One region of the Agrobacterium fabrum str. C58 genome, then DNA from elsewhere that is predicted to be linked to it. Evidence: predicted binding sites of a transcription regulator. Region 1 holds the regulator's gene; each other region holds the start of a gene.
The links. Region 1 encodes LexA, which represses DNA repair genes until DNA is damaged. Its sites were predicted from a motif close to TGTTCNNNNTGTGTTCNG; they were not measured.

Region 1 (7,865 bases):
GACGCCAAGCTTCGAACCTCCATGCGTTCGGAGATTTCACGCCTGCACCAGGAGATCGGTGGAACCTTTGTCTACGTGACGCATGACCAGGTCGAAGCCATGACCATGGGCACAAAAATCGCCCTGATGCGCGAAGGCATCATCCAGCAATTCGGAACGGCGCGCGAAATCTATACCGATCCGGCCAATACCTATGTCGCCCGCTTCATCGGCACGCCGCCGATGAACCTGATCGTCACTGACAAAAAGCCTGATGGCCTCTTCATCGGCTCCACCTCCATCCGCGTGGATGTGCCACAGTCGGAGACGGCTTCCACCGTGTTGCTGGGTGTTCGGCCAAACGCCCTCTCCCTGACGACGGAACCGACCGAAGCCTCCCTGCGGGGGGAGGTCGTGATGGTCGAACATATCGGCGCAGATTCGATCATCGCCGTTCGCCTCAAAGACGGCCGCACGGCGCATGACGAGGACGGCGATATGGATGCGGTGATGGTGACCGTTCCCGGATATTGCACGCTTTCATTGCGCCAGGAGGTTTCGCTGACGATCGATCCCGGTCAGGCCATCCTGTTTTCGGCCGTGACGGGCGAGCGGATCCGATCGTGACCATGAACGTGACCGGACCTGCATCAGCGCAACCTTTTTTCAATCTCCAGAAATATCCGCAGCGGGGAGAATAGACATGTCAAAACGGATCGTTTTTCACGGCGAAAATGCCGCCTGTTTCAGCGATGACTTCAAAAACCTGGTGGAGGGCGGCGCGGAAATCGCTCTGCTGCCGGATCAACTCGTCACCGAGGAAGACCGCAACGCCTATCGCAAAGCCGATATCATCGTTGGCGTCAAATTTGATGCATCGTTGCCGACGCCTGAAAGACTGACGCTGTTTCATGTGCCCGGCGCCGGTTATGACGCCGTCAATCTCGACCTGCTGCCGAAAAGCGCGGTCGTGTGCAACTGCTTTGGCCATGATCCCGCAATTGCCGAATATGTGTTTTCAGCCATTCTCAACCGTCATGTTCCGTTGCGCGATGCCGACAACAAATTGCGCGCCGGCCAGTGGGCCTACTGGTCCGGTTCGACCGAGCGCCTGCACGACGAAATGTCCGGAAAAACCATCGGTCTTCTCGGCTTCGGCCATATCGGGAAGGCCATTGCGGTCCGCGCGAAGGCGTTCGGAATGCAGGTCAGCGTCGCCAATCGCAGCCGCGTGGAAACGTCGGATCTGGTAGACCGCTCCTTCACACTGGATCAGCTCAACGAATTCTGGCCGACCGCAGATTTCATCGTCGTCTCCGTACCACTAACGGACACGACACGCGGGATCGTCGATGCGGAGGCTTTCGCAGCGATGAAATCCGGTGCCGTCATCATCAATGTCGGGCGCGGCCCGACCATAGACGAGCAGGCGCTTTATGACGCGCTGAAAAGCGGAACCATCGGCGGTGCGGTCATCGATACCTGGTACGCCTATCCGTCACCCGACGCGCCGACGAGACAACCGTCCGCACTGCCATTCAATCAACTCGAGAACATCATCATGACGCCGCACATGTCCGGCTGGACCAGTGGAACGGTGCGGCGGCGGCAGCAGACGATCGCGGAAAACATCAATCGGCGGCTGAAGGGGCAAGACTGCATCAACATCGTCCGCACCGCGTCTGAATAGCAGATCACCGCATGGCCGGGAGGAGCCGGCCATAAACCACAGCTCAATCAACCAGGGAGAGAGTGATGAGCATCTTTCAGTCTTTTAAATCCGTTGCTGCCGCGATCGCGGTTTGTGCCGGTATCTTCACCGGTTTTTCGGCAAATGCACAGAGCGTCGATGACATCGTCAAGCGCGGCTCGGTGAAGATCGGCGTGCTGGTGGGTGCGCCGCCCTTCGGCTCGGTGGACGCGCAGGGAAATCCGGTCGGGTATGATGCCGATGTCGCAACGCTGATCGGCAAATATCTCGGCGTACCGGTTACGATGGTCCAGCTGACGCCGCCATCGCGCATTCCGGCTCTGGAATCCGGCAAGGTGGACTTCCTTGTCGCGACGCTGGCGCCGACGCCGGAGCGCGCCAAGGCGGTGATGTTCACCAACCCCTACAGCGCCTTCCAGGTGGGGATCTATTCCCACAAGGATACCAAGATTGAAAAATGGGAAGACCTGAAAGGCATGACTGTAGGGGTCAATCGCGGATCGAGCGTCGAGCGCGAATTCGTCAACCGTGAGAAGGAACTTGGCCTGACGATCCTGCGCTTTGATGATGATGCGACGACCATGCAGGCTCTTTTCTCGGGTCAGGTGCAGGCGATCGCCGGGCCGGATGCGCAGGCCAACGCGGCCATCAAGCTGCGCGGCGATACGACGACGGAGGTGAAGTTCTTCTTCTCCATACAGCCGAACTCGATGACCGTTCGCAAGGATGCCGTCGACCTGCATCAGTGGCTGAACAATACGATCTATTACATCAAGCAGAATGGAGAGCTGGACGCGATCGCCCGCAAATGGGTCGGCACGCCCCTGCCCGTTCTCCCGACATTCTGATCGGACGGCAAAACTCCGGCGCGCCCTTCCACAGGCGCGCCGGAACAGCGTATTCGGGAGGAGCCAGCATGAATTTTTCACTTCACTTCGAGGCCGTGTTTGCTGAATCGGATCTGATCTGGCGCGGCATCCTGCTGACGATAGGCCTGTCGGCAACCGCGATCGTCCTCGGTACGATGATCGCCGTGGCGCTGGTCGCCATGCGCAGTCTCGGCAACGGCACCATCCGCTTCTGCGTCGATTCCTATGTCGAACTGCTCAGGAACACGCCATTTCTCGTCCAGCTCTTCATGGTTTTCTTCGGACTGCCGCTCGTCGGCTTTCGCATGTCCGGGACACAAGCCGCACTCTTTGCCATGACGCTCAACCTTTCGGCCTATGCGACGGAGATCATTCGCGCCGGCGTGGAGTCCATACACCGCTCACAGGTCGAGGCGGGCCTGTCGCTCTCGCTCAGCCGCCTTCAGGTGTTTCGTTACGTCGTGATGAAACCGGCCTTTGCAAAAATATGGCCGGCGCTGTCCAGCCAGTTCGTGCTGATGCTTCTGGCATCGAGCATCTGCTCCTTCATCTCTGTGCCGGAGCTCTCCGGTGCGGCTTCGATCATCGAGCAACGGACGTTTCGAAGCTTTGAGACCTACATCGTCGTGACCGTCATCTACCTCCTTCTCGCGCTGGCGCTGAAAATCATTCTCGCATGGTTCGGTCACTGGCTGTTCCGCCGCCGCGTCAAGGTTTTCTCCCCGATGACCGTCCAGGAAGGAATTGCCTGATGTCCACATTCGGTTGGCCTGAATTTCTTTTCCTGCTTCGTGGGGCCGGCTGGTCCATCGTCCTGACCGCCATTGCCTTCAGCATCGGCTCGCTGACGGGCGGCTTCTTCGCCATCATGCGGCTTTCGCAATATGGATCGGTCCGCAACGTCGCAGCAGGTTACATCACCGTCATTCAGTCGATACCGGTGCTGATGATCCTGTTCATGTCCTATTACGGGTTGACGCTGTTCGGGTTCGAAATACCGCCGCTGCTCGCCGCATCGGTGTCCCTGTCGGTCTATGTTTCGGCCTATCTGGCGGAAATCTGGCGCGGCTCCATCCAGGCGGTGCCAAAGCCGCAATGGGAGGCCTCGGCCTCGCTGGCGCTCACGCGTTTCCAGCAATATCGCTATGTCATCCTGCCGCAGGCCCTTCGGCTTTCCCTGCCTCCGACGGTGGGGTTCCTTGTCCAGCTCGTCAAGAACACCTCCATCGTATCGGTGGTCGGCTTCGTGGAACTCTCCCGCGCAGGCCAGCTCGTCAACAATGCGACGTTCAGACCCTTCCAGGTGTTTTTCGTCGTCGCTCTTCTTTATTTCGCGATCTGCTTCCCGCTATCGCGCCTCAGCCGCCATCTCGAAAGGGTTCTCCATGTCGGTCGTAACAATTGATCAGGTGCACAAGCGTTATGGCGCCCTCGAAGTTCTGAAGGGTGTATCGCTGAACGTCGAGGCGGGACAGGTCGTCGCCATCATCGGGCGCAGCGGCTCCGGCAAGAGCACGATGCTGCGTTGCATCAACGGTCTCGAAGAGTTTCAGTCCGGCAATATCACCGCCGCGGGACACAGGGTGGAGCAGGACCAGACCAAACTCAGACAGTTGCGCAAGGACGTCGGCATCGTCTTCCAGAGCTATAATCTCTTTCCGCATCTGACCGTCGGCGAAAACATCATGCTGTCTCCGAAGATAACGCAGGATGTCGCCAGGGCTGATGCCGATGTGCTGGCGCGCAAAGTGTTGGCGCAGGTGGGGCTGGCGGAAAAATTCGACGCTTATCCCGACATGCTGTCGGGCGGACAACAGCAACGTGTAGCCATCGCCCGTTCGCTGGCGATGCGGCCGAAAGTCATGCTGTTCGACGAGGTGACATCCGCTCTCGATCCCGAACTGACGGGAGAGGTGCTCCTCGTCATGGAACAGCTGGCGCGGGAAGGCATGACGATGTTGCTGGTGACCCATGAAATGAGCTTTGCCCGCAGCGTCGCACATGTGACCGTCTTCATGCATCAGGGTAAGATCTGGGAAATGGGCGCTTCGAAACAGCTTTTCGAGAAACCACAAACGCCCGAGCTGCAGGCATTCCTCTCCAACGGCGTGAAATAGCCGGCGGAAGAGCAGGTCAGGCAAACGCAGTCATCGACCTTGCGCCATGAGGCTGTCGCTTCAAGGCGAATAAAAGAAGCAACGGAGAGGGCCATCACTCTGCGTTGCTTCGGCGCGTTCAGGCCGCTTCGGCTCCGAGGTCGTGATCTGACCTGGAAACTGTTCCCGCGACAATTTCATCGATCGGAATCCCCGACCGGCGTCTATTCCCAACGCTACTTATATCATCGGCCTGATCTCTTCATGTTTCGAAGATTGAATCAGGATTCGATATGCATCCTTCACGAAATTTTAGGGGATTGCGGAACACATATGGAACATATAGTGTTCGTTCTGTATTTGTTTCGCGACTTCAACGACGATTCTCAAGGGTGTTTTCCTCATGCTCACGCGCAAACAGCAGGAACTGCTTCTCTTCATTCATGAAAGAATGAAAGAGTCCGGCGTGCCGCCCTCCTTCGATGAAATGAAGGACGCACTCGATCTTGCTTCCAAATCCGGCATCCACCGGCTGATCACCGCGCTCGAAGAGCGCGGGTTTATTCGCCGGCTACCTAACAGGGCGCGAGCGCTGGAGGTTATCAAACTGCCCGAGGCTTATACGCCGGGCGCAAGGCCGCAACGCGGCTTTTCGCCGAGCGTCATCGAGGGCAGCCTTGGAAAACCGAAGGAGCCGGAACCGGCGCCTGCCGTGAAGGCGCCTGCCAATGATTTCGCCGGAGCTGCCACCATTCCCGTCATGGGTCGTATCGCTGCCGGTGTGCCGATTTCCGCCATCCAGAACAATACCCATGATTTGGCCGTGCCGGTGGACATGCTGGGTTCGGGCGAGCACTACGCGCTTGAGGTCAAAGGCGATTCGATGATCGAGGCCGGGATTTTTGATGGCGATACCGTCATCATCCGCAACGGTAATACCGCCAATCCGGGCGATATCGTCGTGGCGCTGGTGGATGATGAAGAAGCCACGCTGAAGCGCTTCCGCCGCAAGGGTGCGTCCATCGCGTTGGAAGCGGCCAATCCTGCCTACGAGACCCGCATTTTTGGACCGGATCGGGTGAAGATTCAGGGCAAGCTGGTCGGGTTGATACGCCGTTACCATTGATAGCTGGAGGCTGCTGCCGGTATTACTGAAACCGAATAGGTTTTCACGGGTAGATTTGGCTTTCGAAATGAATGGCGCATCGTTCCGTTGAATTGATGCGCCTTTTCTTTGTGAGATTGGCAAACGCACTCGTTGCTGCGAAATTCCGTCGTGTATGACGGCCCCTCCATCAATTGGCCTTATGGGAGCCATGGATTCTTTGCGATATTCCAAGGCTCCTTAGCAGGTGTAGAAATGTGCGTTCTATCGGGGAAAACGCCATGTACGATCTCTATATTGCCAACAAGAACTATTCCTCATGGTCATTGCGGCCCTGGGTTTTGATGCGCACGCTTGGCATCGCCTTTGATGAAAAACTCATTCCCTTTGGCGAAGGTGTTTCCTTCTCCAGCTTTTCGCCGACCGGCAAGGTGCCTTGCCTCGTCGACGAAGGGGTGACGGTCTGGGAAACGCTGTCGATTGCCGAATATCTCGCCGAGAGACATCAGGGCGTCTGGGCAGGCGACAAGCAGGCACGGGCCTGGTCACGCTCGGCGGCGAGTGAAATGCATGCGGGATTTTCCTCGCTTCGCAATCTCTACCCCATGTCGGTCGGCATCCGCGTAAAACCCAAAGCCGGTGATGCCGGGCTTGCGGCCGATATAAAGCGCATCGATGCGCTGTGGAGTGAAGGCCTCGCAAAATTCGGCGGACCGTTTCTAGCCGGTCAGAAATTCACGGCGGTCGACGCTTTCTTCTGCCCGGTGGCGTTCCGTTTCCAGACCTATGGCGCCGATCTTTCGCCGGCGGCGAAGGCCTATTGCGACCGGTTGCTTGCCCTGCCCGCCATGCGCGAATGGTATGATGCAGGACTGAAGGAGACATGGCGCGATGCCGCGCATGAAGAGGAAATCGGCGGCATTGGCGAATTGACGTCGGATTTGCGCGCCACGGCATGACGAACCATGCTGGCGGCACTCATTGCGATGCCGTCAGTAACCCGGTCACGGCTTCAGGCACGTCATGGTCAAAACGGCCGCTCTTCCAATCGTAGAAGCGATGGTCGCTCCACGGCCTGTCTGTGCCGGCGGTTGCTGCGCGCATCCGCCCTACCACCCCAGCCTGATCGCTGCCGGCAAAATTTATCTCCACCGAGCCGATGCGCCTTAATATGTCGCGGTTGAGCAGCAAGGCTCCCGAGCGGCATTGCGTAAACGACGTTCTGCGGGAGACGATGACGATATCGGCGATGTCACAGGCTTTCCCGGCAAATCGGCCATCTTCCAGCACGATGATAAACTCGCCGCTTTTCGCACGCGCCGCACACCAAATGCCTGTCCTGCAGGTGAAGACGCCAGGCGCCGCATCTCTCAGCGTCGTTACCATCTCCCGCGCCACTGCCTTCATATCCTCCGGCGCCAGCTTCGATTTTGCGCTGAGAGCAATGGTGGTTGCGGGAACCCCCGTCTTGAGAAGGACCGGTGAGAGCGGTTTCTCAGGCAACAGCAGCGCCCTCTGCCATTGCTCATAGATGAAGCCCTGCGGCCGCGTTTTTGTGGTGTAGACCCTGCCCTCGTCCAGAAGCGCCACCAGCTTACCTTCCTCATGGATAAGCAGATCGGGCAGACTGCGTTGGGCGACAGCGCCGGAGAGACCGAAGGCGAGAAGCAAAGGTGGAACTCCAAGCAGTGCCAGCCGGGTGCGCAGCAATGTCAGCAGCAGAAAACCCACGGAGGCGACGCCGATAAACCAGCCATGCGGCCGCCCGGTCGCTGCGCTGCCGCCCCAGGACGCCACCTCCTGCGCAACCTCGATGACAAGCGCCATGCCGTAACCCATAACCTTCAAAAATGGCGCGTCCAGCCCAAAGGGCATCAACAGCATGGCGATGAGGCCGAAGGGCATGACGACCAGCGACATCAGCGGCATGGCCGCCAGATTGGCGAAAAGTCCATAGGTGGTGACACGCTGGAAATGCTCGACCGAATAGATCGCCGTCGAAAGTCCGCCGATCAGCGATGTGGTGACGACACCGCCGATGACGGCGCCTGCCGTTCCCGCCACCGTCATCCACGCCGGTTTGCGCCCGATGAACAGACGCTCCC
Region 2 (7,865 bases), 630 kb from region 1:
CAGTGCATTTCCTGCCTCTTCGGCAAGAAAACTCATCTTGCCCTGGCCAATGCCATGTTCGCCGGTGCATGTGCCGTCCATGGCAATGGCGCGGCGGTTGAGACGGGCAACAAAGGCCTCTGTTTTCGCAACGCTTTCGGCGTCCTTGCCATCAAACAGAATAAGCACATGGAAGTTCCCATCACCCGCATGGCCGACGATCGGCGCCAGAAAGCCGTTCTCGGCAATATCCCGCTGCGTTTCCACGACGCAATCGGCCAGCCGTGAAATCGGCACGCAGACATCGGTGGAAAGCCCGTCGAGATGTGGTGCCAGCGCCCGCGACGCCCAATAGGCGTCGTGGCGCGCCTTCCACAGCTTGTTGCGCTCCGCCGCATCGCCCGTCCAGCGGAAATCGACGCTGCCGCATTCGGCTGCAATCTCGGCGAACTGCTGCGATTGCAGCGCCGCCGTCTCCTCGGTGCCATGGAACTCCACGAAGAGTGTCGGCTTTTCCGCATAGTTCAGACCGGAATAGGCATTGCAGGCGCGCACCTGCACCTCGTCAAGCAATTCGATGCGGGCGACCGGAACGCCCATCTGGATCGTCATGATGACGGCATCGCAGGCCGCCTTGATACTGTCGAAGGTGCAGACACCGCCGGTAATCTTTTCCGGAATGCCCTGCAGCCGCAGCGTCACCGAGGTGATGACACCGAGCGTGCCTTCGGCCCCCACGAAAAGCCGCGTCAGGTCGTAACCGGCGGACGACTTGCGGGCGCGCCGCGCAGTGCGGATTTCCTCACCATTGGCGACAACGGCGGTGACGGCCAGAACATTGTCCTTCATCGTGCCGTAACGCACGGCATTGGTGCCGGAAGCGCGCGTCGAGGCCATGCCGCCAATCGAAGCATTGGCGCCGGGATCGATCGGAAAGAACAGGCCGGTATCGCGCAGATAGACATTCAGATCCTCGCGCGTCACGCCGGGCTCCACCGTCACGTCAAGATCTTCGGCATTCACCTCAATGATGCGATTCATCCGGCTGAAATCGATGCATATTCCGCCATTGGGCGCGTTGACCTGCCCTTCGAGCGAAGATCCCGTTCCGAAGGGAATGACCGGCACCTTGTATTGCGCGCAGGCCTTTACCACGGCCTTCACATCATCGGCGCTTTCGGCAAAAACGACACCGTCGGGCGCCTGCAGGGTCAGGTAGGTGGTGGTATGGCCATGCTGCTCGCGAAACGCCTGGCCCGTCTGGAGCTTATCGCCCAGCTGCTGCTTCAGCACCGCGAGCGCAGACGCGATACCCTCTTCGTTCCGCTTGCCCGCCACCACATCCTTCAGTGCCATCGTCAATCTCCACCACAACATCTGCCCGTAACGGATTCGATCCGTTACGAAATTTCGTCAGGTGGTATGGGATAAGGTTAACGCTTTGTCCAGCATCGCGATTGCACCTGATGCGGTTTGGCGCCCACCCTATTCCGCTGCGAGCAACGGCTTGTCTTCCTCCAGCGCTTTGCGGCGGGCGGCAAGTTCGAGTTCGCGGTGAAGGCGAATTTCTTCATCTGCCTGCGGTTTGGCGAAGCGGGCGATCAGCAGGTAAGACACCGGGGTGATGTAAAGCGTCACCAGCGTCGCAAAACCGAGACCGCCGACGATGACCCAGCCGAGTGCGATGCGCGCTTCCGCACCCGCCCCCTGCGCCAGCACCAGCGGCACGCCGCCGAGAATGGTGGCGATCATCGTCATCATGACAGGGCGCAGGCGGATGCTGGTGGCCTTTTCGATCGCCTCACGCACGGTCGCACCCTGATCGCGCAGATGATTGGCGAACTCGACAATCAAAATACCATTCTTGGCCATGACGCCGACAAGCAGCACAAGCCCGATCTGGCTATAGACGTTGAGGCTCGAGCCCGTGACCAGCAGCGCGATGACGGCGCAGGCGAGACCGAGCGGCACCGTCGACATGATGATGACCGAACTCAGCACGCTTTCAAACTGCGCGGCCAGCACAAGGAAGATGATGGCGATGGCGAAACCGAAGGTCAGCAACATGCCGCTCGAATTTTCTTCCAGCGTCGCCGCTTCACCCAGCGGCAGCAGACGCGCGCCTGATGGCATCACGGATTGCGCCAGTTCGTTCACCTTCTCCATGGCCTGACCGAGCGACACACCGTCTTTGAGGTTGGCGGTGAAACCGACGGAAGGAAGCTGCTGCTCGCGGTTCAACTGCGGCGCAACCGCATTTTCCTTGAGCGTGGCGATGACCGACATCGGCACGATCTTACCGTCACCCGTTTTCAGGAAGACATTTTCCAGATCGGTCGGATCGTTGATCGGCCGGGTAGAAGACAGGAGCCTGACCGGGATAGCATCGCCATCCACGAAGACATCAACGATCGAGCGACCTTCCAGCAGCGACTGCATCGAACGCGAGAGGCCGGTGATGTCGATACCGAGATCGGAGGCGCGCTCGCGGTCGATGGAGACGGAAAGCTGGGCCTGATTTGGCTCGTTGTCCAAACGCGGCGTATCGAACAGGCCGCCTTCCTCCATGGAAAGCAGCAGTTTCTGCGTCGCCTCTGTCAGCGCCGGATAGTTGCTGCCGACCATCGCCATCTGCAGGCCGTTGCCGGCGCCGCGAATGCGCAGACTGTTCGGCTGCATGGCATTACCGCGCAAAGCCGGAACCTTGTTGGCAGCGGAGGTGACGTCAGCCGCGATCTGGTTCTGGGTGCGTTCGCGATCCGCCCAAGGGGCGAGCGTCAGCACCATGAAGCCGGTATTGGAAGAACCGTTCATGCCGGTGATGGAATAGACATTGCGGATTTCGCCACTATCGCGCAGCGGCTGCAGATTTTCCTCGATCCGTTGCAACTGGTCACGCGTATATTCAAGGCTGACGCCCTGCGGCGCGGTGACCCGCATCATGACCGAGGCGCGGTCCTCGCGCGGCGTCAGCTCGTTCTGGATCATGCCGAAGGCGATCCAGGACAGGCCCGAGAAGATCAGCGCAACAACGATGACGATCAGCGGATTGTTGAGGCAGGCGGCAAGCGTCGTCTTGTAGGTGGAGGCAAAGACATTGCCGAACCACATGAGCGGCCCCGTCGGTTCCTTCAGCCCCTGTTTCAGCATGCGCGAGGCCAGCATCGGGCACAGCGTCAGCGCCGTTATTGACGACAGGCCGACGGCGAAGGCGAGCACGAAGCCGAATTCACGGAACAGGCCGCCAAGCTGGCCCGGCAGGAACGACAGCGGAATGAACACGGCGGCAAGCGTCGCCGTCGTTGCGATGACGGCGAAGAACACTTCCTGCGTGCCGAGAACGGCGGCGGCGCGCGGTCCCATGCCTTCCGCCCGGCGGCGCACGATGTTTTCCAGCACCACGATGGCGTCATCGACAACCAGACCCGTCGCCAGAACGATGGCAAGCAGCGTCAGGATATTGACCGAGAAGCCGACCATATAGATGGCGACGATGGTGCCGATCAGCGCCACCGGCATGGTGATCGCCGGAATGAGGGTCGCCCGCCAGTCGCGGAAAAAGAGATAGAGCACAACGACCACGATGAGCGCGGAGAGCCCCAGCGCCAGTTCGACCTCATGCAGCGCGCCTTCGATGAAGACGGCGTCATCGCTGGTGACGACAATACGCGTGCCCTCAGGCAGATTGGCGGACATGGCATCGACGGCGGCCTTCACACCCGTTGAAATATTGAGCGTGTTGGACTGCGCCTGACGGATGACGCCGAGACCGACACCCTGCACCCCATTGGAGCGCAACGAGGTGGATTGATCGTCAGCGCCGAGCATGACGGTCGCCACATCCCGCAGGCGGATATTGTCCTTGATGAGAAGGTTGGAAAAATCCTCCGGCTTCGTCAGACTGGCCGTGGCGCGCACGACAATGTCCTGCGTCGTGCTTTTCAGCGATCCCGCCGGCACGTCGAGTGCGGCGCTGGCAAGCGCATTGGAAACATCGGTGACGGTCAGACCACGGCTGGCAAGAGCAGCCTGATTGAGATCGACGCGAAAAACCTTTTCCTGATCGCCGTAAAGCTCGACATCCGCCACACCATCGACAGCGGCCAGGCGGTCGATGATCTCGTCATCCACCAGCTTGGTCAGATCTTCCATGCTGAGCGTGGAGGATGTGACGGCAAGGCGCATGATCGGCTGGCTGTCGGAATCCGCCTTGATGATCTGGGGTTCGTCGGCATCGTCAGGCAGCTGGTTGGTGACGCGGCCGATGGCGTCGCGCACGTCATTGGCGGCAACGGCCATGTCGACATTGTCGCTGAACTCCATCGTCACGCGGCTGGTTCCGAATTGCGAGCTCGAAGCGATGGATTTGATGCCGCTGACACGCGCCACGGCGCCTTCGATGGTCTGCGTTACTTCCTGGTCAATCGTTTCCGGTGCCGCCCCCTCATAGGTGGTCCTGACGCTGATCGACGGACGGTCGACATCGGGCAATTCGCGCACTTCGACGCCAACCAGCGCTGCAAGACCGGCAACGACCAGCAGCGTGTTGAGAACCGCCGCCAGAATAGGCCTGCGCACGAAGAGCGCGGTAAAGGCGAGTTTGGAATCCTGACCGGAAGACGGTTGCGTCATTGGCTGGCGACCTCCTCGGGCTTCGTCTGATTGCCGACACGGACAGCGCCACCTTCTCTGACGCGCTGCAGACCCTCGATCACGACAGGCTCACCCTCGGCCAGCTCGGCCTTCACGAGAACGGCATCCGGGTTGCGCTGCACGATCTGCACCCGCACCTTGTTGGATTTATTGTCGGTGACACGCCAGACATAGGAGCCTTCCGCATCCCATTGCACGGCGAGCGGATCGACAGAGGCATAGGTCTCGCCGGCAAAACGCATGGTGACGCCGAAAGACATTCCGGCCCTCAGCTCGTCCTTCTCGTTGCCGAACTTCGCCCGGATGCGGATGGTGCGGCTGGCCTCGTCGACGCGGTTGTCGACAGCCTCGATCTCGCCGGTAAATGTCTCGCCGGGGCGGGAAATGGATGTCGCCTCCACCGGCATACCGACTTTAATTGCGGTTGCGAAACGCTCAGGCGCCCAGAAATTGACGAGAATTTCAGAACGATCGTCGATGCTGACGATGGTCGATTGCGTGGTGACGTTGTCGCCGACATTGGCGGCGACGATACCGGCCACGCCTTCGATGGGGGCGACGATATCGCGCCGCTTCAAATTCAGTTCGGCCGTGCTGAGCGCCAGCTTGGCGGCCTCTTCGGCGATCTGCGCATCCATCACGTCAAGGCGGGAGAAAGATTTCAGGTTCTTGTAGGAACTGGATTTTTCAATGGCGCTGCGCAACGCGACCTGCGCCTTGTCGCGCTCGATCACTTGCTCTTCATCATCGAGCCGGGCGAGTACCTGTCCCTTCACGACACGCGCGCCGGCAGCCGCGCGGATTTCCGAAAGCGTGCCGGAGACCTGCGGCATGACCACGACCGACTGGATCGCCTGACCATTGCCGATGGCGTTCAGCCGGTCATTGACAATGCCTTTTTTCGCCGGAGCCGTCACAACAAGGGTAGCGTTGCCATTGCGGCGGCTGCCACCGGCGTTCTGACCCGCCGACGGACCAGCCGCAGCGACTTCGACAGCCGGCGACGGCACCTTGCCTATCCCGATGCTGGCAAGCACATTACGGGCGTCAGGCGAATAAAAACCCCAGAGACAGAGCCCTGCCCCCACCACGGCCAGACTGACACCCACCTGTTTCCAGACCCGCATATAGTTCTCCGGTTAATCATCGCAGCATAAAACAGCCCCTGAAGCGCCGACTTCGGGACATGAGCAGTATTCCCGCTCGTCTGAAACGAGGCAACGCACAAATCCGTTTCTTACGTAATTGTAATTTGTGATGAATTCTCGTCGGACGCACCAAGAAGGCCATTTTTATCGCAAATATTCCGAAGCGCGGTAATCTGCCGGCAGGAAATGAGCCGGAGGAAACCATGAGCACCGTCACGAAAACACAAAATCCCGAAGCCGATCCGCGCGTAAAAGCGGTGTTCGATGACATCCGCGCAACCCGCAAATCGGATTTTATCAACAATATGTGGCTTTACCTCGCCTTCGATCCCGATCTCCTGGAAAAGACCTGGGCGGAGGTGAAGGCGGTGATGGCGACACCCTCGGCGCTCGATCCACTGGTGAAGGAGATGCTCTACATTGCGGTGTCGGTGACCAATGGCTGCTCCTATTGCGCCCATTCCCATACTGCGGCCGCAAAAGCCAAGGGCATGACGAATGAACAGCATGCCGATCTGATGCGGGTGATCGCGCTCGCCGCCAAGACCAACCAGCTCGCAGTGGCGCTGCAAGTGCCGGTGGATACCGCTTTTGATGCCGACAGGCAGGCATGAACCCGAAAAAATGCCTTGGAATAGGCGTTTTGACTGACGATACCGGAATAAAAGCAGAACACGGTTCTGGCCTTTATATCCCGAATCACTACATTGGGCCGCATGAGCAACAGTTTCGACGATATGCCGTTCTTCGATGAAGAACCCGTGGCACCGCGCAGGGCGACCAACAATGCCCCTTCGGAAAACGGCGGCGGGCTTGGCATTGCCGCCCGCGCCATGGCGGCGCGCGACCAGGTGCGGCCGGCACACGATTATCTTTCCGGCCTCAACCCGGAACAGCGCGAGGCCGTGGAAACGCTTGACGGACCGGTTCTCGTTCTCGCCGGCGCCGGCACCGGCAAGACCCGCGTTCTGACGACCCGCATCGCCCATATTCTCGCCACCGGCCGCGCCTATCCAAGCCAGATCCTTGCCGTGACCTTCACCAACAAGGCGGCCCGCGAGATGAAGGAACGTATCGGCGTCCTCGTCGGCGGCGCTGTCGAGGGCATGCCGTGGCTTGGCACCTTCCACTCCATCGGCGTCAAGCTTCTGCGCCGCCATGCCGAGCTCATCGGCCTGAAATCGGATTTCACCATTCTCGACACGGATGATGTGGTGCGGCTGATCAAGCAGCTCATTCAGGCCGAAGGTCTTGATGACAAGCGCTGGCCGGCAAAACAGTTCGCCGGCATGATCGACGGCTGGAAGAACAAGGGGCTGACGCCACCGGATATTCCCGAGGGTGACAGCCGCGCCTTTGCCAACGGCAAGGGCCGCGAACTTTACGCCGCCTATCAGGCCCGGCTGAAAACGTTGAACGCCTGCGATTTCGGTGATCTCTTGCTGCACCCGATCAGCATCTTCCGCCGCCATACGGATATTCTGAAAGAGTATCACCAGAAGTTCCGTTATATTCTGGTGGACGAATATCAGGACACCAACACGGCGCAATATATGTGGCTGCGGCTGCTTGCCCAGCGCGCCAAGGACGAGCCGCAGAATGTCTGCTGCGTCGGTGACGACGACCAGTCGATCTATGGCTGGCGCGGCGCGGAAGTGGACAATATCCTGCGCTTCGACAAGGATTTTCCCGGTGCCAAGGTCATCAAGCTTGAGCGTAACTACCGTTCCACCGAACATATTCTCGGCGCTGCCGGCCATCTGATCGCCCACAACGAGGGCCGTCTCGGCAAGACGTTGTTTACCGAGCGCAGCAGTCCGGACGATGAAAAGGTCGTGGTGCACGCCGCCTGGGATTCGGAAGAAGAGGCCCGCGCGGTCGGAGAGGAAATCGAGCAACTCCAGCGTAAGAACTACAAGCTGAACGACATGGCCATCCTCGTTCGCGCTTCCTTCCAGATGCGCGAATTCGAAGACCGCTTCGTGACGCTTGGCCTCAATTACCGCGTCATCGGCGGCCCGCGCTTTTATGAGCGCCTCGAAATCCGCGATGCCATGGCCTATTTCCGGCTGGTCTGCCAACCGG
Region 3 (7,865 bases), 110 kb from region 1:
AGGGCGTGCTGGCGCTGATGTGCGACAGCACCAACGCGCTGCGCGACGGCGTGTCGCCCTCCGAGCATGAGGTTTCCGAAGGCCTGCGCCAGATCATCGAAAGTGCCGAAGGCCGCGTGGCCGTCACCACTTTCTCCTCCAATGTCGGGCGCATCCGCTCGATTGCGCAAGCGGCGGAGGCGGCCGGCCGCGAGGTATTGCTGCTCGGCTCTTCGCTGAAGCGTGTCGTGAATGTCTCGCAGGATCTTGGCATCATGGAAGGCATCAAGCCGTTCCTCGCCGAAGACGAATATGGTTATATTCCGCGCGACCGTGTGGTGGTGATCCTGACCGGTTCGCAGGGCGAACCGCGCGCAGCGCTCGCCAAGCTTTCCCGCGACGAGATGCGCAATGTGGCGCTCGCTTCGGGAGATACCGTCGTCTTTTCCTCACGCGCCATTCCCGGCAACGAAAAGGCGATCATCGAGATCAAGAACGGCCTGATCGAACAGGGCGTTCACATCGTGACCGACAATGAAGCTCTGGTGCATGTCTCGGGCCATCCGCGCCGCAACGAGCTTTTGCGGATGTATGAGTGGACGAAGCCGCAGATCCTGGTGCCTGTCCACGGCGAGGCGGCGCATCTGGTGGCGCAGAAGGAACTGGCCGAGCAGGCCGGCATCTCGCAGGTGCCGAAGGTGCGCAACGGCAATGTTCTGCGCCTGGCACCCGGCCCGGCGGAAGTCATCAACGATGTGCCGCATGGACGCGTCTTCAAGGACGGTAATCTCGTCGGCGATATGGACGAGATGGGCATCAGCAATCGCCGCAAACTGTCCTTCGCCGGCCATGTCGCTGTCAACGTCGTGCTGGACAGCCGTTACGACTTCCTCGGCGATCCCGATGTCGTGCCGTTCGGCCTGCCGGAATTTGATGACGAGGACGAGGCGATGGAGGACACGCTTTATGACGCCGTACTCGGCGCCGTCGAGAGCATTCCGCGCGCCCGCCGCAAGGACCTGGCACTGCTGCGCGAATCGGTGCGCCGCGCCGTGCGCGCCGCTGCCAACCAGAGCTGGGGCAAGAAGCCGATCGTCACGGTTTTCGTAACGAAGGTCTGATCCGGGAGGTGAGGGTGGGGCTTACGAATCCTCCGTCGCCGCTTCGTTGAATTAGGGGGCCGTGCCGAAAAGCGCGGCCCTCTTTGTTTCTTTGTGGCTTTTTGCGCTTCTTGCCGAGAATTGATTCCGGTTCGCCGATGAATGCGTTACAAGGACGCATTGTGCAGGAGGATCACATGCCGCTTCTTTCGGTCTTCGCCGTTTATTTCATCGTCTGGTGGACGGTGCTTTTCATCGTGCTTCCGATCGGCCTGCGCACCCAGGACGAGGAAGGCGATGTGGCACTGGGCACGGTCGCCAGCGCGCCAACCACATTCAAAGGCGGGCGGATCGTTCTGTGGACGACCCTGATCTCGGCGCTGATCTGTGGGCTTTGGTACGGCGCAACCTGGTGGTTCGGCTTCAGCCTTGATGACCTGCCGAGAATTATCCCGGTTTTCGATTGAAAAGGCGCTGACGATGTCGGCCGCGCCTGCATCCGTGCACTCAGCCTGACGGCAATCCGAAGTCTCTGCCCATGCATGTGGCAATTTCCGGCAAACCTGGCTGAGGCCATGTCATATGGATGTCATATCTATCGTGCACACAGCAGCAACGTGGCCGCTTGCGTGATTCATCGCCGTATTCTTACTGGAATGATGGCCGGGAGCGGGGGGGGGCGTGCAAAAGCAAAAAAAAACAAGGCATTTCAGCCTTGTTTTTCAGGTTTCGCGTGATCTGTAACCGTTGCCGGGGCAGCGACGAGCGCGCCTAAGATCTGATCCTCCCAAGACTGACCGCGAAAATGACAAGAATTTAAACTTCCTGCCTCTTTTGTAAGCTAAAGCTAGCCCAAACCCCCATGCTTGTCATCTCATTTTTTGCATATTTGTTACAGTCGGCAAAAAATTCTCTGTGGTGCATTATGTCGCACCCAATCAAGAATATTATTCCGGCCAAAGCGTTTTGACGCGAATTAGCTATCGCGAAAATACCTTGAAATCGCCTTTATCACTCTTTTCATGCCGGGTTTTCTTCTTGGCGGGAAACGGCTATATCCGGCGCCAATATCCCTCTATTCGGGGCGATTCCCGCGCTTATGGCGCTGTCGTCCGTATCAATGGAAGCCGTCATGCGTCTTAGCCGTTATTTCCTGCCCATCCTGAAGGAAAACCCCAAGGAAGCCGAGATTGTTTCTCACCGCCTCATGCTGCGCGCCGGCATGATCCGGCAGCAATCGGCTGGCATCTATTCCTGGTTGCCGCTCGGCAAGCGCGTGCTTGATAAGGTCAACAAGATCATCCGCGAGGAGCAGAACCGTGCCGGCGCCATCGAGCTTCTGATGCCGACGCTGCAAACGGCCGAACTCTGGCAGGAAAGCGGTCGTTACGACGATTACGGCAAGGAAATGCTGCGTATCAAGGACCGCCAGGACCGCCAGATGCTCTACGGCCCCACCAATGAGGAGATGATCACTGACATCTTCCGTTCCTATGTGAAGTCCTACAAGAACCTGCCGCTGAACCTCTATCATATCCAGCTAAAGTTCCGCGACGAGGTGCGTCCGCGTTTCGGCACCATGCGCTCGCGTGAGTTCCTGATGAAGGATGCTTATTCCTTCGACCTGACCAAGGAAGACGCGATCCATTCCTATAACAAGATGTTCGTGGCCTATCTGCGCACCTTCGAGCGCCTTGGCCTGCGCGCTATTCCGATGCGCGCCGATACCGGTCCGATCGGCGGCAACCACAGCCATGAATTCATCATTCTGGCCGATACCGGCGAATCCGAAGTCTTCTGCCACAAGAGCTTCCTTGACCGCGCCATCCCGGCCGAAAGCACCGATTTCGACGATGTCGCGGCGCTGCAGGGCGTGTTCGACGAGTGGACGGCCGATTACGCCGCGACGTCTGAAATGCACGACGATGCTGCCTACGATGCCATTCCCGAAGGCGAGCGCCTTTCCGCGCGCGGCATCGAGGTTGGCCACATCTTCTATTTCGGCACCAAATATTCCGAGCCGATGGGCGCGAAAGTGCAGGGCAAGGATGGCAAGGAACACCCTGTCCACATGGGTTCCTATGGCATTGGACCGACACGCCTTGTTCCCGCCATCATTGAAGCATCGCATGACGAGAATGGAATCATCTGGCCGGCCTCGGTCGCTCCTTTCGATGTCGTGATCATCAACATGAAGGCTGGCGATGCGGCCTGCGATGCGGCTTGTGAAAAGCTGTATTATCAGCTCTCCAACGCCGGCAAGGATGTTCTCTACGACGATACCGACGACCGTGCAGGCCAGAAATTCGCCACAGCCGATCTGATCGGTGTGCCGGTGCAGATCATCGTCGGCCCGCGTTCTGTTGCGAACGGCGAAGTCGAAGTGAAGGACCGCAAGACCGGCGAACGTGAAACCGTCACAATCGAGGCGGCAATGAACAAGGCGCTTGGCTAAGCGCAAAGGGAAAGATGGGAGCGGCCTTCATGCGAAGACCGCTCCGGTTTTATGGCGCAGGCGCTGCTACGATTGGGACCGATCTTTGGAAAAGACCGATCCTGCAAATTGAGATCAGGGAGACGACATGGCAAAAGCCGATGCTGACAAGGGTGCGGCTCCTTCCGCCCGGGAAAGGACCGCCCGGCCTTTTTCCGCTTTTGAACGCATGGTGGCCTGGCGTTATCTGCGGTCGCGGCGCAAGGAAGCCTTCATTTCCGTCATCGCCGGTTTTTCTTTCGTCGGCATCATGCTGGGTGTGGCGACGCTGATCATCGTCATGGCTGTCATGAACGGTTTCCGCACCGAACTGATTTCCCGCATTCTCGGCATTAACGGTCACATGATCGTGCAGCCGATCGATCAACCGTTTAACAATTACGATGAACTGGCGAAGAAGTTTTCAGCCGTGCCGGGTGTCACCATGGCCTTGCCGCTGGTGGAGGGCCAGACGCTTGCCTCCGGCCGTGGCGGTGCAGGCTCCGGCGCGCTGGTGCGTGGTGTGCGCCAGGAGGACATCGACAAGATCAAGGAAGTCGCCACCAACATCAAGACCGGCGATCTCGTCGGCTTCATGGCAGGTGACGGCGTTCTCGTCGGTTCACGGCTCGCCTCCCAACTGGGCGTGACGGCGGGCGACGATATCACCCTCATTTCGCCGGAAGGCGACGTGACGCCCATGGGCATCAATCCACGTGTTAAATCCTACAAGATATCAGGCGTCTTCGAGATCGGCATGTCGGAATATGACGCATCGATGATCTATATGCCGCTGTCCGAGGCGCAGCTTTATTTCAATGCCAACGGCATTGTGCAATCCATCGAGCTTTACGTCAGCCGGCCTGATGATGTCGACGGCATCCGACCGCTGGTGGAGCAGGCCGCCGAACGGCAGATCTATATCACCGACTGGCGACAGCGGAACCAGACCTTCTTCTCCGCTCTGCAGGTGGAACGGAACGTGATGTTCATGATCCTCACCCTCATCGTTCTGGTGGCGGCGCTCAACATCATCTCCGGCCTCATCATGCTGGTGAAGGACAAGGGCAGCGATATCGCCATCCTTCGCACCATGGGCGCAAGCTCGGGCGCGGTGATGCGCATCTTCTTCATGACCGGGGCCGCCATCGGCACCGTCGGCACCTTTGCCGGCGTCGCACTCGGCGTCCTTGTCTGCCTCAACGTGGAATCCATCCGACAGTTCTTCTCCTGGGTATCGGGCACGGTGCTGTTTGATCCGCAGCTCTATTTCCTGAGCCAGCTTCCCGCCGAAATGGATTTGAGCGAGACCATCACCGTCGTCATCATGGCGCTGACGCTTTCTTTCCTGGCAACGATCTTTCCGGCCTGGCGGGCTTCCAAGCTCGATCCGGTGCAGGCCCTGCGTTACGAATAAGGACCGCTTCGCAATATGGCAAAAAAAACAGTGCTGCGGCTTACCGGTGTCGAGAGAACCTATGGTCAGGGCGAGACATCGCTTTCAATTTTGCGCAAGGCCGATTTTGAATTGAAGAGCGGTGAGATGGTGGCGCTGGTCGCCCCATCGGGCACCGGCAAATCGACGCTGCTGCATCTGGCGGGGCTTCTGGAGCATCCTGATGCGGGTGAGGTGCTCATCAACGGTGCGCCCTGCAACGGCCTGCCGGATGAAGCGCGCACCGCGATCCGCCGTAGCGATATCGGTTTCGTTTATCAGTTCCATCACCTCCTGCCGGAATTCACCGCGGTGGAAAATGTGATGATGCCGCAGCTCATCGCCGGCCTCACGCAGGCGGAGGCACGCAAGCGGGCAAGCGCGCTGCTCGATTATATGCGGGTGGGCCATCGTGGTGAGCACCGTCCGGCCGAACTTTCGGGCGGTGAGCAGCAGCGTGTCGCCATTGCCCGCGCCGTTGCCAATGCGCCGCTGCTGCTGCTGGCCGACGAGCCGACTGGCAATCTCGATCCGGAAACCGCGCATTATGTTTTCGATGCGCTGGAGGCGCTGGTGCGTCAATCCGGCCTCGCGGCGCTGATCGCGACCCACAATCACGATCTTGCCAACCGCATGGATCGCCGCGTGACGCTCGCCGACGGCAAGATCGTCGATTTTTAAAGCGCTTTGCCGAGCGAGGCCTATCCCCGCGCATCGGGTGTCTTCCTTTTATGAGACGGACCCGGAACTGCATGTCGCGAGAAACCGCCCCCTTGGGTGCGCCTTGAGCACACCCGCTCTCCATATTTTGAATCTTTCTCGGACCCGGAGGTGTTTTCACCTCCGGGTTTTTTCTCTTTGGAGTCAGCGGCTTGCCATTTGCCCGGACGGAACCGAAGGCGATTCTCGAACATTAGCAATAGCAATATCAGCAGAACCCTGTTGACAATCGAACAAAATGAGAACAAAGTTGGAACATAACGAGTAAGGAGAGACCAATGACTGATTTCATCCGTGACGTTGCCGCTTTCGCCTCCATCGCTGTCTTTGTTGCCAGCTTCTCGGTGATCCTCACCGCCCTGTGAAGAAGACACCGGCGCAGAAGACTGTATGGACGCCGCAAACTGGTGGACATTGAGCGCCGGAAATCGGAAAATCGCCCCCTCGATTCAGAATGACAGGAAGACGATATGGGCGATACGGTTGTGCGTGGAGAGACCTCTGGTGAAACGCTGAAGACCCCCGGTTTCGTCCATCTTCGGGTTCATTCCGCTTATTCCCTGCTTGAGGGGGCGTTGCCCCTCAAGAAGATCATGTCCAAGGCCGTTGGGGACGGCCAGCCGGCCATTGCCATTACCGATACCAACAACCTCTTCGTTGCGCTGGAATTTTCCGAAAAGGCGCGGGACGAAGGTCTGCAGCCGATTATCGGCTGCCAATTGTCCATCGACATGCAGGATGCGGCGGAGGATCGCCGCAACCACAACAGCCATCTGCAGAAACTTCCCGCCATCGTTCTCCTTGCCGCCAATGCGGAAGGATATGAGCGGCTGGTGGATCTCGTCAGCCGTGCCTATCTGGACGGTGAGGGGGGCAGCCATTCCGTGCACATTACCCGTGCATGGCTTGAGGAAGCCTCCAATGCCGGTCTCATTGCGCTGACAGGCGCTTCCGGCGGCCCCGTCGATATGGCGCTGAAGGAAGGCCACGCCGCGCAGGCGAAAGAGCGGCTGCTGACGCTGAAGTCACTTTTCGGTGACAGGCTTTATATCGAATTGCAGCGCCAGTCCGGTTACGACCGCTCCCATGAGCGGCGCTTGATTGGTCTCGCTTATGAACACGATATCCCCCTCGTTGCCACCAACGAGGCGTTTTTCCCGTCCAAGGCGGACTATGAGGCACATGATGCACTGATGGCGGTGGCACATAACGCCATCGTTTCCGATGACAGCCGGTTCCGCCTGACACCCGATCATTACCTCAAGAGCCGTGACGAGATGACGGCGCTGTTTGCCGATCTTCCCGAGGCACTGGAGAACACCGTCGAGATCGCGCTCCGTTGCTCGTATGTGCTGAAAAAACGCGGGCCGATCCTGCCGCGTTTCACCGGCGCCAGCGACGATCCGGAAGCGGCGGAACGGGCCGAAACCGAGGAACTGCGCCGACAGGCTGTCGAGGGGCTGGATCAGCGGCTTTCCGCGCTTGGCATGGCGCCCGGTTATACGGAACAGGATTATCGCGAGAGACTGGATTTCGAACTCGGCGTGATCTCGCGCATGAAGTTTCCCGGTTACTTCCTGATCGTTGCCGACTTCATCAAGTGGGCCAAGCAGCAGGATATTCCGGTCGGCCCGGGCCGTGGTTCGGGTGCCGGCTCTCTCGTCGCCTATGCGCTGACCATTACCGATGTCGATCCGCTGCGCTTCTCGCTGCTGTTCGAACGCTTTCTCAATCCCGAACGCGTTTCGATGCCCGACTTCGATATCGACTTTTGCCAGGATCGCCGCGAAGAGGTGATCCGCTACGTGCAGCGCAAATATGGGCGCGAGCAGGTGGCGCAGATCATCACCTTCGGTTCGTTGCAGGCGCGCGCGGCCCTGCGCGACGTCGGCCGTGTGCTGGAAATGCCCTATGGCCAGGTGGACAAGATCTGCAAGCTGGTGCCCAACAACCCGGCCAACCCGACGCCGCTGTCCAAGGCGATCGAGGAGGAGCCGCGCCTGCAGGAGGAGGCGGACAAGGAGCCGGTCGTCGCCCGCCTGCTGGATATCGCCCAGAAGATCGAAGGACTTTACCGCCACGCCTCCACCCATGCCGCCGGTATCGTCATCGGCGACCGCCCGCTCTCCAAGCTGGTGCCGATGTATCGCGATCCGCG
Region 4 (7,865 bases), on a different replicon from region 1:
TTTTCAGCGTATCAATGTGAAGATCGGGCGTGAAAATGTCGCGCGGGGCTACAACAGGCTTCGACTTGTCCCGCGTATCCGAACTTCCCGGCGATCCGTGGGCGAACTCATCACCCCTGCCGGCCGGCAGCTTGAACTCTTCATCGCGATCAGCCAGACCGGTCAGATCGCCTGACAGGTCGAACAGCTGCTGGGCGACAAGATGCACGACCTCCCCTTCCCGCTGGATCCGACCATTGATGGCCATCATCGAGGATCCGAGCACGGCACGCCGCCGCTTTTCGAACAGCGTCGGCCAGACGACGAGGTTGGCCGGTCCGGTCTCGTCCTCGATGGTGATGAACATGACGCCCTTGGCCGATCCGGGCTTTTGCCGCACCAGGACAAGGCCGGCGGTATAGACCCACCGCCCGTCCCTCGAATTCATCGCCTCGGCACAGGTGATGATGTTGCGCACTGATAAATCCTTGCGCAGGAAGGCAATCGGGTGCTGCCGCAATGTCAGGCCGGTATGGCTGTAGTCCTCGATGACGTTATGGCCGTCCGTCATCTGCCGAAGTGCCACCCCCGGCTCCTGCTGCTCGGCGATTGCAGCCATCTCCCGTTCGGCAGCCGCCGCAAACAACGGCAGGGGTTCATCGCGTAGCGCCTTGATCGCCCAGAGCGCGTCTCGGCGTTCAAGCTTCAGCGATGGAAGAAAGGCATCGGCCTTGGCAAGCTGGACAAGCGCCTCCGATGGCACGCCGGATCGACGCCACATGTCGTCAACCGAGACAAAGGCATTGTTCATGCGTGCCGCGACGACGCGCGCCGCATCAGCGACCGCCAGTCCTTTCACCTGCCGGAAACCGAGCCGGACAGCATGCCGATCGGAATTGCCGATCCGCTCCAGCGTACAGTCCCACCGCGACCGGTTGATGCAAACCGGCCGCACCTCGACGCCGTGGGCTCTCGCGTCGCCGACAATCTGCGCCGGCGCGTAAAAACCCATCGGCTGCGAATTGATGAGCGCCGCGCAAAAGGCTTCCGGATAATGGCATTTGATGTAGCTCGAGGCATAGGCGATCAGCGCGAACGAAGCCGCGTGGCTCTCCGGAAAACCATAGGAGCCAAAGCCTTCGAGCTGGGAGAAGGTCTTTTCGGCGAATTCCGGCGCGTAGCCGTTCCTCACCATGCCGGAGACGAGTTTGTCCTTGAACTGCGAGACGCCGCCGGTGAACTTGAAAGTCGCCATCGACTTGCGCAGCTGGTCGGCTTCGCCACCGGTAAAGCCGGCGCAGACCATCGCGACCCGCATCGCCGACTCCTGAAACAGCGGCACGCCGAGCGTCTTGCCGAGCACCGCTTCCAGCTCCGGCGTCGGATATTCGACTGCCTCCTTGCCTTCTCGCCGGCGCAGATAGGGATGCACCATGTCCCCCTGGATCGGACCGGGCCGGACAATTGCGACTTGTACCACAAGGTCGTAGAAGGTCCGGGGTTTCAACCGCGGCAGCATCGCCATCTGCGCGCGGCTTTCTATCTGGAACGTGCCGAGCGTATCGGCCTTGCGGATCATCGCATAGGTCACAGAATCCTCCTGCTCGATTTTCGAGAGATCAAGATCGCGGTCCTTGTGCTCGCGGATCAGATCGAAGGCCTTGGCCATGCAGGTCAGCATTCCAAGCGCCAGGATGTCCACCTTCATGAATTTCAGCGCTTCGACGTCGTCCTTGTCCCACTCGATGATCTGGCGGTCCTTCATCGTCGCCGGTTCGATCGGCACGAGATCGTCGAGCCGATCATGAGTGAGGACAAAACCGCCGGGGTGTTGGCCGAGATGGCGCGGGGCGCCCATCAGTTGCTGTGCGAGCTTCAAAGTCAGCACAAGACGCCGGTCGTCTGGATTGAGATTGAGCTCGCGGACATTGCGATCGCAGACCTCTTCCGACCAGGACCACATGCCGGATGACAGCGCCTTGATCACGTCCTCCGGCAGGCCGAGCGCCTTGCCGACATCGCGGATCGCGCCGCGCGCCCGGTAGCGCGTCACGGTGGCGCAGAGCGCTGCCTTTTCTCTGGTATAGGTTCGATAGATCCACTGGATCACCTCCTCGCGCCGCTCGTGCTCGAAATCGACATCGATGTCCGGCGGCTCGTCGCGCTCCTGGGATACAAAACGCTCGAACAGAAGGTCGTTGGTCGAGGGATCGATGCTGGTAATGCCGAGGATGTAGCAGACGGCACTGTTGGCGGCGGAGCCCCTCCCCTGGCAGAGAATGCCTTGAGACCGGGCATAACGCACGATCGAAAAGACGGTCAGAAAATACGGGGCGTATTTCATGGTACGGATGAGATCGAGCTCGTGCCGCACGACCTTCAACACGTCGGGCGGTAGTCCCTCCGGATAGCGGTCGGGCACGCATTGCCAGACATAATGTTCCAGCGAGGCCTGAGCATCCTTGCCCGGCACGATCGCCTCCTCCGGATATTGGTAGGTGAGTTCCTCGAGCGAGAACGTGCAGCGACGGACGATCTCCATGGTTCGCGCGAGGGCTTGCCGGTATCGCGGAAACAACCGCTCCATTTCTTCCGGCGGCTTCAGATAGCGGTCGGCGTGGCGCTCGCGCTCGAAACCGACCTCGTCGATCGTCGTGCGGGTGCGAATGCAGGTAACGATGTCCTGCAACTGCCGGCGGCCTGGCTCATGGAAGAGGACATCATTGGTGACGACCGTCCGTACCTTGAACCGCGTGGCGAGATTGGAAATCTCATGCAGGCGCAGCTGGTCGTTCTGCCGCCGCCGCAGGCAGAGCGACACATAGGCGCGATCGCCGAACAGCTCGGCCATCTTGCGCAGCTGGATCCCGCAAAGGTCATCCGGCAGGTCCGGCACCAGAATGCCGATCATGCCGTCGGTGTAGGCGACGACATCGTCCCAGTGCAGGAGGCAGTTGTTCTTGCCGCCGCGCGACTTGCCGAGCGTGATGAGCCGGGTCAGCCTCGAATAGGCAGCCCGGTCGGTCGGATAGACCAGCACCGACATGCCGTCGGCGAGATCGAGCCGGCAACCGATGACGAGGCGTAACCCCGTAGCGCGCGACGCCTCAAGCGCCCGGACAATTCCGGCCAGTGAATTGCGATCCACCACGCCGAGGGCTTCAATACCGAGAGCCTTGGCGGTCTCGAACAGTTCCTGCGCCGAGCTTGCTCCGCGCAGGAAGGAAAAGTGCGTTGTGACCTGCAGCTCCGCATAGCTCATGCGAAGATCCCGTGCACGAACCAGCGGTGGCTTCCGGTGTCAGGATCGATGCCATCACCGGAGCGAAACACCCAGAGACGCTCGCCGGCCTCATCTTCGATGACGAAGTAATCGCGCACCGCCTCCATCTCGGCGTCGCGCTGCCACCACTCGCCGAAAATCCGCTCGGGGCCATCGGCCCGCTTGACCTTCCGCCGCTTGCCGCGCCAGGTGATCGAAACCGGCGGGCGGTCCGGTAGCAAGGCGATTGCCTCGATCAGCTCCGGACGGGCCAGCAGCCGAACCGGCCGGCGCCAATGGCTGACCCAGGTGACCTCGATCGGATCGGCAGCAGGACTGATGCGCTGGACGGAGCGCTCTGGCACGTCGGAGGCGACCGGCGCCACCCGATACACACGCTGGCCGCGGTTGCCGTAGATATCGATCAGCGGTGTGACGTCGGTGACCTCGTCCTCGACCAGCGAGGAGGATTTTTGGCGCTCCTCCAGCGGCTCGGCCATCACCGCCACCAGGGTGAGCTTCTCGATCCCGAACCCGGGCTCGATCTTCTCCGTTCGATCGCGAAACAGCTTCGTCAGCCAGGCGACATCGCGCACCGGCTTCACCGTGCCGGCACGGATTGCCTGCCTGACACCATCGACCTTCTCGACGATCAGGTCGGCGCGCCGAACACCAAGGCCGCGCCTTTGCAGCTCCTCGATCAGTTGCACGACCAGCCGGCCGACATATTTGTCGATGGTCTCGGCAGCACCGATTGGTTCGGCGAAGGCGCGGCTCACCTCGATGAGCTCGGCGGTGCGGATCGGATCGATCGGTTCGCAGGCGCGGCCAAACATCTGGTCCAGCCGCCGGCCAATCTCCGGGCCGAAACGAAGGGTCAGCGGCGCGCGCGGCGTGTTGGCCAATTCGCCGACGGTCTGGAAGCCAAGCGTGCGCAGATCGCTGACGACGTTCCCGGGAAGGCGCAGCAACGATATCGGCAGCTTCTCGACGGCGCGGACGGTCTCACCTGAAGGCACTATGACCGTTTCGCGGCTGATGGCACGGGCGCAGGCGTGTGCTGCACCCCAGGTGTCGGCGATCGCGACCCGGGGAGTGAGTTTCCTTGCTAGGAACTGATTGGCGATCTTCGTCACCATCGGCAGCTCTCCGCCCTGCAAGTGATCGGCACCCTCTGTGTCCATGACGATGCCGTCGATCCCATCGACCGCGACGATTGGGGAATAAAGCGTCAGCGCCCAGAGGGTGATGCGTTCGAGTGCTGCGGCATCCATAGCAGGATCCGCATCGACCAGCATCAGGCCGCGAAACAGCGCCTGTGCTTTCGCAGCCGGCATGCCGACATGAACGCCGGCTTGTCTGGCGGCTGCGTCGGCCGCCGATACCCAGCGTTTCGAGCCGCTCCTGGCGATCACCGCGATCGCCTGTTCAGGCGGAATGGATGGATCGGCGCGACGAATGCGATCCGTCGGCAGATCCGGAAGATAGATCGAGACAACCCTTGTCATCGCACGCCCTCACGAGAAACTCAGCACATTCACCCGCTTTCACGCGCATCAATTCCAGCAACCATTGGGCCCTCCCCACACCCGGCACTGGCAAATCCTCCGATGGCATCACGCTCACCCGCCACCGCGTGGTCGACGCCGTCGGCTGCCCGAAATCATTGGCCTCTGTCTGCCGCCTCCAACGACGCACAGCCAATGCCATTGTCCCCGTGCGCTCGGCCGCCAGCTGCAGGCGGCGCGAGCTGACCATCGGCAGGCGAACGAGTTCACCGACGACGGCGCCGAGCCCACCAAAGGACAGCCCCTCCTCCATGTTGGCGAGCACGTCTTCCTCCTTGTCGGACTCGACGAAGATTATCCGGTCGTGATGCAGTCCGACCTGCGCAAGCGCGGGGAAAAACAGATCTGGTCGCGTCAGACACCACACGATCGGCCCCTTCGTCCGTGCCGCTATGCCGGCTGCAAAAAGAGCAGCGGCCGCACCATCGACGGTGCCCGATCCACCACCGGCAAATTCGTGAAGCGCGCCATGAGCAAGGCCGCCGCCAGGCAGAACCGCATCCATCTCCGGCACGCCAAATGGCAACCAACCGGCTTTTTTCGCCGTGCTGGTTTCGAGCGATGCAATACGCTCCCGCAGATCGCAGATTACCCTTTCGCGGGCAGCAGTCATTGTTCACGGCTCCCTTCAAGGTCGTGTTGGCAGGGCGACTTCATGTCGTGCAAATGTCAATGTTCTGTTTTTGTTCCCATATGAGAAAGGAGTCAAGGCGGCAAAAAACGTACGAGTATTGTTCCGAACATTAGAAGTTCGAGATTCTTCATGAGAATCAGGTGAATAGCTGCGACCAAGAAATTTCGCTGGCTTCTACAGTCTTATGTCCTGATCGGTGAATAGCGGGGACAATATAGGGATAGTCACAGTATTATTAAGGCTTTTCTGATGAACTGGCCGGATGACGAGGCCTCCGAGATCAAAACCCCTCCTGCGCGACACCGAGCCGCCGATCCGCTCAAAGCCTCGCAGGAAGCGTAATCCAGCTCAACCACAGCTCCTCTTCGATCCCATACCTGATCGCGTCGAGCCGGCGCTGGCCCTATTGAAGGCTAAGCCTCCCACCGGAAACGAATGGAGTTGGGAGCTGAAATGGGATGGCTATCGCCTTGCGGTCCATATCGAGCCCCAGCGGATCCGGATCCTTACCCGCGGCGGCCACGACTGGACACATCGGTTTCCGGCCATAGAGCAGGCCGCCAGAGCGCTGGGGCCGGCGACGATGATCATCGATGGGGAAGCCGTCGTGCTCGACGATGAGGGGCGGCCGGATTTCGGGCTGCTGCAGCAATCGCTGGGTGCATCCGGCAAACAAGCTGGCAGGCGCGCCTCCCACGCCGTTCTTTACGCTTTCGATCTTGTTTATCTGGATGGGCACGATCTGCGCGGTGTTGAATACCGTTCGCGCCGACACCTTCTCGAGGACACGATAAACGGCCCAACGAATGAAGCCAGCGCCATTCGGATATCAGAAACACTCGATGCCGAGCCAGCTGTCCTGCTTGAGCATGTCTGCCGCCTCGGCCTGGAAGGCATCGTCGGCAAGCGCCTCGATCAGCCCTATCGTTCGGGCCGGACCGGGGATTGGGTAAAAGTCAAATGCATCCAGAGCGAGGCTTTCTTCATCGTCGGCTATGAGAGGTCCGCATCGTACCCAGCCGGCTTCGGCTCGTTAGCGCTTGCCGCCTACCGCGATGGCGATCTCGTCCACGTCGGAAGCGTCGGCACGGGCTTCAAGGGAGCCGAGATCATCCGGTTGCGGAAGATACTGGACACGCTGCGATGGAAGCGAAAGCAGCCGCCCCTGCCCCATTCCGGAACTGCCGACATTGTCTGGGTCCAGCCTACCCTGATCGCCGAGATCGAGTTTCGCGCCTGGACATCGGACGGGAAACTCCGTCATCCGTCGTACAAGGGCCTGCGGGAACGGCAAGACAATGCCGACGTTTACCAGCTCGACTAGCGAAACAAGCGACATGCGCTAGAGTAGCCGTATTTGGTCGAAGCGGAGGGGCCGCATGTGTAATCTCTATCGGATGGAGGACAAGGACTGGGTTTCAAAATGGGCTCAGGACGCCGAGAGCCTCATCAACCTCATGCCAGCCTATCAAATGAACCCCGATCAGATGGGACCGATTGTCCGCAACACCGCTGATGGAAGGACACAATTGGCACATGCGCGTTGGGGTCTTCCCTCGCCGCGGTTCACCTTGGAATAGGCCGCCAAAGCCAAGGCCGAAAAACTGAAAGCCAAAGGGAAGCCCGCCGATCTTGAAGAGCTCAGGCGCGTAGTGATCAGTCTCCTGTACAAGCTGTCCCCCTGGCACGTGCATGAAGCCCGGCAGGTGGCCTTCGAGGTATTCTGGTTCGGTGCGGACGTCGATCAGATAAGTCGTTCGGTCCGGGGTTTGAAGGCTGCCGATGTCCGACAGAGCAATGCTCCGAACACCCGCGCGCGCGGCGACGGCTGCAGCGGATTTTTGCGCCTCCGAGCGGTCCCTGGCTTCGACGTCAGCGAAGCTCCTGCTCGCTCCCTGTTCCAGTGTCTGACCTGCCAAAGTCCATCCAATTGTTCCGTTGCGAAGACCGACGACCTTGTTCGGTATCCCGGCATTGATGAGAGACTGCGTCCCGATGATGCTGCGTGTGCGGCCAGCACAGTTGACGATCACAAGGGTCTCGGGATCGGGAGCAAGGTCCCGTGCGCGCAGGACGAGTTCACCACCGGGAACGTTGATACCCTTTGGAATGCTCATCGTTTGATATTCGTCAAAACGGCGCGCATCGAAAACGACCGCGTTGGCTCCTTCATCGAGAAGCGCCTTTACCTTGGTCGCGTCCCAGAGCGGCGTGTGCCTTTTCGCTTCGACCAGTTCACCGAATGACTTGCTCGGCACGTTGACGTCAATGAACAGTTCGCCGCCGTCGGCCTTCCACGCTTCCAATCCCCCTTCGAGGATATGGACATTCGTGTAGCCGAGCGATTTCAGTTTCTCGACGGCGATGGGAGCGAGGTCTCGTATGCCATCGTGACCATACAGAACGATCAGCGTATCGCGTT

Region 2: a site for LexA is predicted at 6,438-6,455, ahead of ATU_RS10050 (ATP-dependent helicase). Genes of this name have one in related genera too.
Region 3: a site for LexA is predicted at 5,948-5,965, ahead of dnaE (DNA polymerase III subunit alpha). Genes of this name have one in related genera too.
Region 4: a site for LexA is predicted at 5,483-5,500, ahead of ATU_RS23455 (ImuA family protein). Genes of this name have one in related genera too.

Annotation. Positions count from the first base shown of each region.
Region 1 is NC_003062.2:1,388,086-1,395,950, reverse strand. Features, by position in the region: gene ATU_RS06915 (ABC transporter ATP-binding protein) at 1-606, shown strand, start outside; gene ATU_RS06910 (2-hydroxyacid dehydrogenase) at 683-1,669, shown strand; gene ATU_RS06905 (transporter substrate-binding domain-containing protein) at 1,735-2,538, shown strand; gene ATU_RS06900 (amino acid ABC transporter permease) at 2,607-3,311, shown strand; gene ATU_RS06895 (amino acid ABC transporter permease) at 3,311-3,964, shown strand; gene ATU_RS06890 (amino acid ABC transporter ATP-binding protein) at 3,945-4,676, shown strand; gene lexA (transcriptional repressor LexA) at 5,059-5,781, shown strand; gene ATU_RS06880 (glutathione S-transferase family protein) at 6,042-6,719, shown strand; gene ATU_RS06875 (ComEC/Rec2 family competence protein) at 6,739-7,865, opposite strand, start outside.
Region 2 is NC_003062.2:2,013,249-2,021,113, forward strand. Features, by position in the region: gene ATU_RS10030 (FAD-binding oxidoreductase) at 1-1,335, opposite strand, end outside; gene ATU_RS10035 (efflux RND transporter permease subunit) at 1,465-4,611, opposite strand; gene ATU_RS10040 (efflux RND transporter periplasmic adaptor subunit) at 4,608-5,759, opposite strand; gene ATU_RS10045 (carboxymuconolactone decarboxylase family protein) at 5,984-6,394, shown strand; gene ATU_RS10050 (ATP-dependent helicase) at 6,497-7,865, shown strand, end outside.
Region 3 is NC_003062.2:1,273,527-1,281,391, forward strand. Features, by position in the region: gene ATU_RS06335 (ribonuclease J) at 1-1,100, shown strand, start outside; gene ATU_RS06340 (DUF1467 family protein) at 1,277-1,546, shown strand; gene proS (proline--tRNA ligase) at 2,212-3,534, shown strand; gene ATU_RS06350 (lipoprotein-releasing ABC transporter permease subunit) at 3,662-4,969, shown strand; gene ATU_RS06355 (ABC transporter ATP-binding protein) at 4,985-5,668, shown strand; gene dnaE (DNA polymerase III subunit alpha) at 6,178-7,865, shown strand, end outside.
Region 4 is NC_003065.3:106,839-114,703, reverse strand. Features, by position in the region: gene ATU_RS23465 (error-prone DNA polymerase) at 1-3,241, opposite strand, end outside; gene ATU_RS23460 (Y-family DNA polymerase) at 3,238-4,749, opposite strand; gene ATU_RS23455 (ImuA family protein) at 4,670-5,422, opposite strand; gene ligD (non-homologous end-joining DNA ligase) at 5,706-6,767, shown strand; partial or broken gene ATU_RS26755 (SOS response-associated peptidase) at 6,823-7,095, shown strand; partial or broken gene ATU_RS23445 (rhodanese-like domain-containing protein) at 7,087-7,865, opposite strand, start outside.